One region of the Psychrobacillus sp. FSL K6-1415 genome, then DNA from elsewhere that is predicted to be linked to it. Evidence: riboswitches for the same ligand, from Rfam matches in the RefSeq annotation. Region 1 holds a riboswitch; each other region holds the start of a gene.
What was found. Region 1 has a riboswitch for thiamine pyrophosphate ahead of thiT (energy-coupled thiamine transporter ThiT). Riboswitches for the same ligand answer to the same signal wherever they lie in the genome.
Positions count from the first base shown of each region.

Region 2: linked by a shared signal. The riboswitch ahead of MKY60_RS01425 (Ykof family thiamine-binding protein) and the one ahead of thiT (energy-coupled thiamine transporter ThiT) in region 1 are both predicted to bind thiamine pyrophosphate.
Region 3: linked by a shared signal. The riboswitch ahead of tenA (thiaminase II) and the one ahead of thiT (energy-coupled thiamine transporter ThiT) in region 1 are both predicted to bind thiamine pyrophosphate.

Region 1 is NZ_JBBOOQ010000001.1:3,300,336-3,303,536, forward strand. Features, by position in the region: gene map (type I methionyl aminopeptidase) at 1-528, opposite strand, end outside; gene thiT (energy-coupled thiamine transporter ThiT) at 576-1,157, opposite strand; TPP riboswitch at 1,222-1,313, opposite strand; gene MKY60_RS16010 (M20 family metallopeptidase) at 1,420-2,484, shown strand; gene MKY60_RS16015 (DUF4870 domain-containing protein) at 2,527-2,868, shown strand; gene MKY60_RS16025 (SGNH/GDSL hydrolase family protein) at 3,146-3,201, opposite strand, start outside.
Region 2 is NZ_JBBOOQ010000001.1:282,717-285,917, reverse strand. Features, by position in the region: gene MKY60_RS01435 (ABC transporter substrate-binding protein) at 1-140, opposite strand, end outside; gene MKY60_RS01430 (2-hydroxyacid dehydrogenase) at 590-1,549, opposite strand; TPP riboswitch at 1,859-1,966, shown strand; gene MKY60_RS01425 (Ykof family thiamine-binding protein) at 2,046-2,627, shown strand; gene MKY60_RS01420 (ECF transporter S component) at 2,629-3,201, shown strand, end outside.
Region 3 is NZ_JBBOOQ010000001.1:4,193,457-4,196,657, reverse strand. Features, by position in the region: gene MKY60_RS20720 (isocitrate lyase/PEP mutase family protein) at 403-1,173, shown strand; gene MKY60_RS20715 (DUF1540 domain-containing protein) at 1,334-1,555, shown strand; TPP riboswitch at 1,782-1,884, shown strand; gene tenA (thiaminase II) at 1,972-2,655, shown strand; gene thiM (hydroxyethylthiazole kinase) at 2,658-3,201, shown strand, end outside.

The sequences.
Region 1 (3,201 bases):
AGCTTCATGTAACGATTTTCCAATACCATGCCCAGTTAGGTTCATAATAACATGCAAGCCATTATCTTTAGCTTCTCTAGCAACCGCTTTTCCGATTTGGTTTAAACGAGAGCCTGCTTTCACCTTCAACATAGCCCGTTCAAATGCACTCTCTGCCACTGCACATAATTTTTCTTTTTCTTCATATCCCTCACCAACAACAAAAGAAATACCTGTATCTGCAAAATATCCATCACAAGATCCAGACACATCAATATTCACAATATCGCCTTCTTGAATTACGCGAGAACCCGGGATACCATGAGCAACTTCTTCGTTGACGGAGATACAAGTATATCCTGGAAAATCATATTCACCCATTGGTCCAGAAATCGCACCATGCTCTGTAAATAACTTTCCGCCAATCTCATCCAGTTCTTTCGTTGTAATACCAGGTTTAGTTGCAGCCCTCATCACATCTCTTACTTCTGCAACAATACGCCCTATTTTTTTTAATGCCACTAACTCTTCGTCAGTTTGTACAATCATCTTAACAAGATCCCTTCTTCACTAAATGTACTCTAATCATATCATATTTAGTGAGAATTCGGCAGTGCAAGGCGCGGAGCTTTAACAAATAAAATGGAACAAATGAAAGCAGCAATTAAAAATACAGGAATCATATAAGTAGAATTATAGATTAATGAATACAAAATGACGTTTTGATCGCCAGCAAATTCACCAAAGAATAGAATACCTGAAGTCACATGTGCTAAATAACGAAGAAAAGCAGCTATTAATGCTCCTAAGACAACCGCTGTAATCATTTTCACTTTATCTTTTTGTTCAAATGCCTGTAAAAATGCAGGTCTTAAAAACCCAGCGAACCCTGCAACCATAAAGGCGATGAAATAATCAATTGCAACCTGTGCAATAACTATTTCAAATGATAATGGCGCTGCATAAAATCGCCCTGTTACCACTTGTAGCACACCTATTAAAAATCCAGTAGCAAGACCTGCAACTATACCACGACGAAAGGCCATTAAAATAACAGGTACAAGAACGAATGTTACGGAGCCGCCCTGTGGCATTCCAAAGCCAATCATATCTAAAACATATCCTAACGCCGCAAAAATAGCGATTTCCATTAATATTAATACACGTTGATTTTTCATGACAATCCCCTTTTTTTGACCACAAAAAAACGACCCCCGGGATAGACCCAGACATCGCGCGATTGTCAGTTTCCATCCACATCCCTACGCAAGCACTAACTTACAGGTTCAAAGGGTACTATCTCAGCCACTATTGTGGCGCCCCTTGTGGTTTGAATTATTTAGTTCGAATTCATTGTATCTGAATAAAATGCCTAATGCAACCTTATTTGTTTCATTTGTTATACTAATGAAATAAATATATGAAAAAGGGGATGTTCACATGCTTACATTACTAAAAGATCTGGTACGTATCAAAAGTGACACAATCGAAAGTGCAAATAATGCTTTATTATTCTGTGAAAGTTGGCTAGAAGAACGTGGGATTCATACAACTGTCTTACAGCATGAGGGAAAGTTGATGCTAGTAGCAGAAATAGGAATTGGTGATGAATGTATGATTTGGAATGGGCATGTAGATGTTGTTCCAGGTAACCCAGAGCAATTCGAGCCATTTATAGAAGGTGATCTTTTATATGGTCGAGGAACTGCTGATATGAAAGCAGGAGTTGCTGCGATGATGCAAGCTTTTTACGAGCTTTCTAAAGAATCTAAAAGTCTTACTAAAAAAATTCAGCTTCATATTGTAACGGATGAGGAAACCGACGGTAAAACTACCAAGTTTTTAGTTGATCAAGGATATACTGGTGACTTTGTTATATGCGGCGAGCCTACCCACCTCCAAATTGGTTTACAGGCAAAAGGAATTATTCAGTTTGATGTAATACTGAAAGGTAAACCTAGTCATGGTAGCCGTCCATGGGAAGGAAAAAATGCAATTGAGCAAGCTTTTCTGTTTGACCAACAGCTACGCACTCTCTCTTTTTTAACTGCAAGCAATGAGTTCTATGATTATCCTTCCTTAAACTTGGCGAAAATACAAGCAGGTGATCGCTATAACGTTGTTCCCGATGAATGTATAATAAGCTATGATCTTCGCTTTGTTCCTGGCCAGAATATGCAGAGTATTACTTCAGAGATTAAAAAGTTGGCAGAGAAATTCCCTAAAAGTGAATTTAAGATTCAAGCGACTGCACCTGCAGTAACAACGGAAGCCATTAATCCTTTTATCGAACGTATTGCACATGTTACTTCACAGTTCATCGGAAAACCTGCTGTATTATTTGGGCAGCATGGAGCTGCCGATGCTCGCTTCTACGCGGAAGCTGGAGCAGGTGCAATTGAGTTTGGACCAAGTGGAGGGGATTGGCATGGTGTAAAAGAATATGTATCTATTTCCTCTCTGGAAAATTACAAGAATATTTTAGTTTCCTTATTTAAGAAATGAAACATATAGCTGAGTATTTTGTTAAAAATTGAGGAAAGGAGGTTGAATAGACTGGATAACCCTAAAATTTTATCAGCACTTTCTTATTTTAGTGTATTGTTTGCTCCTTTTTTATTGCCTATTATCGTTTATTTTATATCACAAGATTCTAATGTAAAATATCATGCGAAAAAATCATTAATTTCCCACATTATACCTGTAATATTGTTAATAATTTTATTCATTAGTGTTTTTACAAGCTTCACCCCCATTGCATCGGGATTTAATGAACAGCCTTCCCTATGGATGGCTGCCGGACCTTTAATACTTATCGCGATTTACATGCTCGTATATGTAATAGTAATGATTTGGAATATAGTCCAGGGCATTAAAGTTTTACGATAAAGAGAGAGTTTATGTATTGGAGTTTGAGGGTACATAACTATTAATATCGAAAGCCAAGGAGCGATACCGATGAAAGTAAAAAACCTAGTCAAAACAGCAATTAAATTGGCACCAATTGTTTATCCTATTATACGTAAAGTCATAAAATCTAAAAAAAATGTACGTTAAAAAGCTGTCCTCTTTTGATTTGGAGGACAGCTTTTTTAGGTTTGCACAACATTCATCAACTTATTCAAAACATTGGGTAAGGTCCAAATACCATAAGTCATTCAAAATGCTAAATTAATGGCTTCATTTCTGATAAAGAATAGTATTGGTCCATTTCTACTGATC
Region 2 (3,201 bases), 3.0 Mb from region 1:
ATACTATTGTGAACACGTATACTATCCCAACCGGCATCTGCAAATTTAATCACTTCAATACTGTCTGTGCTAGATTCACTACTACATGCACCAAGTACTAAAAATGCACACAAAGAAATAAACAACATAATTTTCCTCATTATTTTTCCCCTTTTCTCTATTTATTAAAATAGACACATAGTCCTACCCTCCAATACATACCCTTTTTTCTCAAGTTTAATCATTTGAATTTTGAATATTATTATAGAACTATGCTCCCAAATTTCCAAAATTCTGGTACGTCTATTTTATGAGTTCCCATGTTACTAGAGTTTATGAAGTGAAGCAAATAAGATATGGTTAAAAACGGTATATTATTCAATAATTTCGAATAATAAGAATCGGATTTACAGACTATTAGTTATAGAGTTATGGTATTTATTGTGTAATTTAAGATATTTTTTGTAGGTATTATGAATCAATCTGGGGTTTATTGAATTTTCTACTTTTAGGAAGGGATATTAAATGTAATTTCTATAAATGAGAGATAATTGGTTTGATAAATTAATAAAAAAAGTGGTCACTAAATTATAGGACCACCGCTTAAGTATTATACAATTCTATTCTGAGGCTCTCTGTTTTCTAACACTGCTTCTATATCTTTTGCGTTCAATTCCATCATTGCTTGACGAGTTCGAATACTAGCACTGCCAATATGAGGCAATACAGTTACGTTAGGTAATGTCAACAAAGGATGATCTAACGGCACAGGTTCTTGTTCAAATACATCAAGCCCAGCAGCCCATATTTTTTTAGAAGTTAATGCGTTAAATAGAGCTTGTTCATCTACAATGCCACCTCGTGCGACATTAATAATTGTTGCAGTATTCTTCATCAGATTGAGTTCACGTTCACTTATAAGTCCTTTTGTTTCTGGAGTTAGTGGAGTTAGCAATATAACAAAATCAGATTGCTTTAGTAAGTCGTCTAATTCAGCATAAGTAAAACCATACGTTTCTTCCGCTTCTAGTTTTCTAGAACGATTATGATATAACACATTCATGTCAAAGCCTTTTGCACGCCTTGCAACTGCTTCTCCTATGCGACCCATCCCAACAATACCAAGCGTTGCACCGAAAATATCCATGCCTGTATATTGCATTGGCGACCAGGACGTCCAATTACCTGAACGAATTTCTTGTTCTACTTCTGTTATTCTTCGAGCCGTCGCTAACAATAAAGCAAATGTTAAGTCTGCTGTTGTCTCTGTTAATACACCCGGCGTATTAGTTACGATAATACCGTGTTCTTTTGCAGCTTCCACATCTATATTGTTATAGCCAACAGCAAAATTACTGATTACTTTTAAATTTGACAGACTTTCAATTAGTGCACGATCGATATTATCAGATAGCATCGTCCATAAAGCATGTGCACCTTTAGCATTTATTTTTATTTCTTCATATGTCATCGCAATACTTTCGCTATGCCACATATGTACATCAAATTTCGCCCTTAAAGGCTCGACGATTTCTTCAGGTAGTTTACGTGTAATGTATATATTGTCCATAACTTCTTCCCCCTTTGTTGTATTAACCAAATCATGGACGAAAGTACGAAATTTTGCAAACATATTTACATCTTTTAATAGCTACGTTATACTTTGGGCACATAAGAAAAGTGCGAGCACCTATGTTAGCTTCAACAATGTTCTTTTGCGATAAGCTTTGCGCAGAAGCAGGCTCTGGATAGAAATTCACGTAAAGACGTCCTTATGGCTTGGTGAAATTCTGAAGTGTCTCAAGCGATTTAGGTGCTGAACTAGATAGATATGCGTAACAGCACATATTTTCTAGTCTTTTAAAAAACTACATACCGTTTTCTGCACTAGGGGTGCCCACTTTGGCTGTGATGAGAGCTTTTTAGCTCCGATCCCTTATTACTCGATCAGGATAATACCTGCGTGAGGAAGTGCGGTGACTTTCCTAATATTTTTGTATTGGATTAGTGACTGCATCTTCACGGATGTGGCCTTTTTTTATGAAAAAATTTAGGAGGTTTTACAAATGGAATGTGGATTAAGCCCAATCATCGGATTTCGTTTTTCGTTACATCCGATGAACAATGATTTTATTAAGGTAATTAAAGAAGCTTTGAAGGAGACGGATACGTCGAATGTGTGGATGCATACGGATGATGTGTCGACAGTCATTCGCGGGAAACAAGTGCACGTGTTTAATGTAGCAAAAGCTCTAACTTTACATGCAGCTAAAACAGGTGTACATGTTGCTTTATCTGGCACTTTCTCTGCTGGTTGCCCAGGTGACTCTTCTGGAGATGCCTATCTAGATAAGGGTGATATAATCGCCAACACAGATATTACAAAACAATATGTTTCCTCTCAATTTGCGCTATATCCGATGAATAATCCCAATTACATGGACGTTATTTATCGTGAAGTAGATCGTGCTAAAGAACAAGGTGTATTCAATGAATCGATGCACTATGCAAGTGGTATTCATGGTGATATACACGATGTGTTTGCATTTTATGAAGAAGCATTCACGAATGCACGCTCAGAAAAACATAAGCATTTGGTCATGACAGTTTCTATGAGTCTTAATAGCCCTTCTCACGGAGGTCGCTGATATGCTGAAATCATGGAAGTTAAAAGAGATTGTACTAATGTCCTTGTTCGCGGTTGTCTTTGGTATTGTTTATCTATTGTTCTTGCATGTCGGCAATATTTGGGCTGGGTTCATCGGTCCAATTGCGTATGAATGGATTTTCGGAATTTGGTTTATAGTATCAATTATTTGTATGTATATTATCCGCAAACCTGGTGCAGCAGTCGTTTCCGAGACGATTGCTGCTGCGATTGAAGTATTATTAGGTAATGCTGTAGGACCCCGCTTAATACTTTCAGGAGTTATCCAAGGCCTAGGTGCTGAAGCAGTTTTCGCTGCTACACGATATAAACGCTTTGATTTATGGGTTCTAATGCTTGCTGGTGTTGGATCGTCAATCTTTAGTTTTGCTTATGGATACTTTCTAGGTGGATTTACAGTGTTCAGCACGGGTTATGTTGCATTAATGCTTGGAATTCGTATAGTAAGTGGTGCTTTGCTTGCCGGTGTCGGTGGAAAAGCAGTAGCAGATGGTCTACTAGCAACTGGTTCTCTTCGTGGATATGCCATTTCTCGATCGAAAAAAGGTGAAGTT
Region 3 (3,201 bases), 890 kb from region 1:
AACTAATGACAATGTTTCTATAATGAAGAGATTTAACAGGCTAAATTAAAAATAGAGAATTAAAGAATTGAGTAATAATGAATAGTATTAGAAATACAACATAGACCCTTTAATCTGTCCATAGATAGATTAAAGGGTCTTTTTTTATTTATATAGAAATTGTATGCCTTTTACTCATTTTCTTTCTATCTTAGAACATGGTCGAAGGTCCACAGAATTTAGTTATAGTCAGTAGTTCAGAAAGGTCCATGATTTTACGAACTTAGTCATTTCCCTAACAAAACGCTTTCTTGTAAAAGCTTCTCTTTTTTGATCGCTAGGACCATAAGGGCAAGAATGAGGTCGAAGTGGTTGTAAATAACTTGTTAATATAAGGTACAACAATAGTTAGGAGGAGCAAATGTGACTAAAATACAAGAATTTAATGACCTTCATACATCCGAAGAATTACTATTCTTAGGAAATGCTTGGGACTTATTATCGGCCTTAACACTCGAGAAAGTAGGGTTCAAAGCTATAGGAACGACGAGTTGGGGGATTGCTAATTCCCTTGGTTATATTGATGGTGAATTAATTGATTTTGATAGACATTTATCAATCATAAAAACTATTGCTGAGAATGTGAATATACCCGTTTCCGCGGATATTGAGGCAGGCTATAGTGAAAACGTGGAGATTGTTATTAATAACGTTTTGAAAACCGCAGATATTGGAGTTGTAGGTATCAATATTGAGGATTCACTAAAAAAGCAGAAAGGGTTAAGAGGAATATCTAAACACTGCAACCTATTAGAAAAAATAAGAATCGCTTTAGATACAAATGGTTTTAAAAACTTTTATATCAATGCTAGAACTGACACTTATTTTCAGAGGGAAAATCCTCTGTTGGAAACAATTGATCGAGCAAAATCCTATGTAGAAAGTGGAGCTAGTGGAATTTTTGTTCCCGGAATGAAATTAGAAGAAGATATAAGAGAAGTTGCATTGAAAATAAAAGCTCCACTTAATGTATTATCTTTACCGGGACTAACGAATTGTAACAAGCTTAAAGAGTTAGGAGTTAAACGATTTAGCTTTGGAAATGCATTATCCGATAAATATATTACTTTTTTAGAAAAGAATACAGAACAATTAATAGAATGTAAAGATACTGCGCATTTATATATTGACTAAACTGCGTAATGGGGTAAAAGTTGATAAAAGTTAAGAGTGAGGAACCAAAATTTGCAGAAAGAAAACATCTTATATAAATTAATAACGTTGAATTGGACAAGATAATCTATGAGGAGTTCATTTTTATACTTCTCAATAAATCTCAATGAGGAGGACAGTTATGCCAAATGTAGAAGTGAAATGTACTGTATCAAATTGTATTTTCCATGCAAAAGGAAATGTTTGTGGAGCAGAAAAAATCGAAATAGATATGGATTACCATGCAAAACACAATAATACAGAGTTTGCTTCTGAATTTGATTACCGCACTATTTCTGAGGAAGCAGGTCATTCTGCAGATACGTGCTGTAAAACATTCAAACCTGAAGAAGGCCGAAAGTAGTGTTATATAATTTAATAATACTAAAATGGGTGCGAACCAATTAGGTTAGAGATAGGCAATGCTGGTCTACACATTGAGGGTGAGGGACTAAAGAGAAATTTCTTTAGCCCCTTTTTAGATTATCGGAAAAGGTGTACTCTACAAATTTGGTAAACTCGTAAAAATTTTCTGGAATTTTTGAATAATTTTTTCTTTTATGCTATAGTGATTTTGACAAAAGAATATCGCTATCCACTAGGGGAGCCGTTTAACGGCTGAGACAAGCAGAGCTTGGACCCTTTGAACCTGATCTGGATCATACCAGCGGAGGGAAGTGGGCGAACGTATGCTTATTTTTATTTTCTTCTGCTTACTAATCGCCGCTTTCCTTTTCCGGAAAGCGGTGTTTTTATTTGCCAAAAAGGAGATGGAGAAAAATGACATTTTGCAAAGAAGTAAGGAATGAGTGCAATGATTTATGGGAAGCGAGTTTCCACCATCCGTTTGTGAAAGGGATAGAGAAAGGAACATTGCCACTTGATGTGTTCAAGTATTACGTCATGCAAGACGCCTATTATTTAACACATTTTGCAAAAGTTCAGGCAATCGGGGCGGTAAAAGCTACGGATTTGGAGACAACGAAAAGATTTGCATACCATTCCGAACAAACCTGCGCCGCAGAAATGGCTTTGCATGAATCGTTTATGGAATTGCTTAATGTAAAGGAAACGGACTGGGCTACGTTTGAGCCGTCTCCAACTGCATATTCATATGTTTCTCATATGTACCGATCAGCAGAAGGAGATCTTGCAGATGTGTTAGCTACAATTCTCCCATGCTACTGGCTTTATTATGAAATAGGTGAACGATTGAAAGAAGCAACTCCAAAACATCCCATTTATCAAAAATGGATTGCAACATATGGATCTGAATGGTTCAAGGAGCTTGTTAATGAACAGATTACCCGAATGGATCACCTCGCAGTGAATTTACCTGAAAAACGGCGACAGGAATTGAAAGATCGATTTCGCAGGAGCAGCTATTATGAATGGAATTTCTGGGAACAAGCATGGACGATGGAAACTTGGTCAGTAAATGTCTCGAGTAAGGCGGAGGTGTAACTATGCTTGCATCATTACGTACAAAACGGCCTATAGTCCATTGTATTACTAATCACGTCGTTTCAAATTTCCAAGCAAACGGGCTATTAGCACTCGGAGCTTCTCCAATTATGGGAGAAGCATACGAAGAGGTAGAGGAACTTGCCATGTTAGCTGATGCCTTGTCGCTTAATATAGGGACTTTAAATAAACTTACTTTAAGCAGTATGCTCTTAGCAGGGAAAACTGCAAACAGTAAGGGCATTCCAATCGTTTTGGATCCTGTGGGAGCAGGTGCAACCGCCTTCCGATTATCGGCTATCCGTCAGTTGATAGAAGATGTTAACATTACCGTCCTTCGTTGCAATGCCGGGGAACTGGCAGCAATTGCCGGTGTTGAATGGCAGGCAAAAGGCGTTGATGCTGGAGAGGGAAATGTAGATGTCGTCGAACTTGCAAAGCAGATGGCACGGAAATATAAGTTGATCGTTGCGGTAACTGGTGAAATTGATGTTGTAACTGACGGTGAAGACGTGGAGGAGATTCCTTATGGTACACCACTTATGT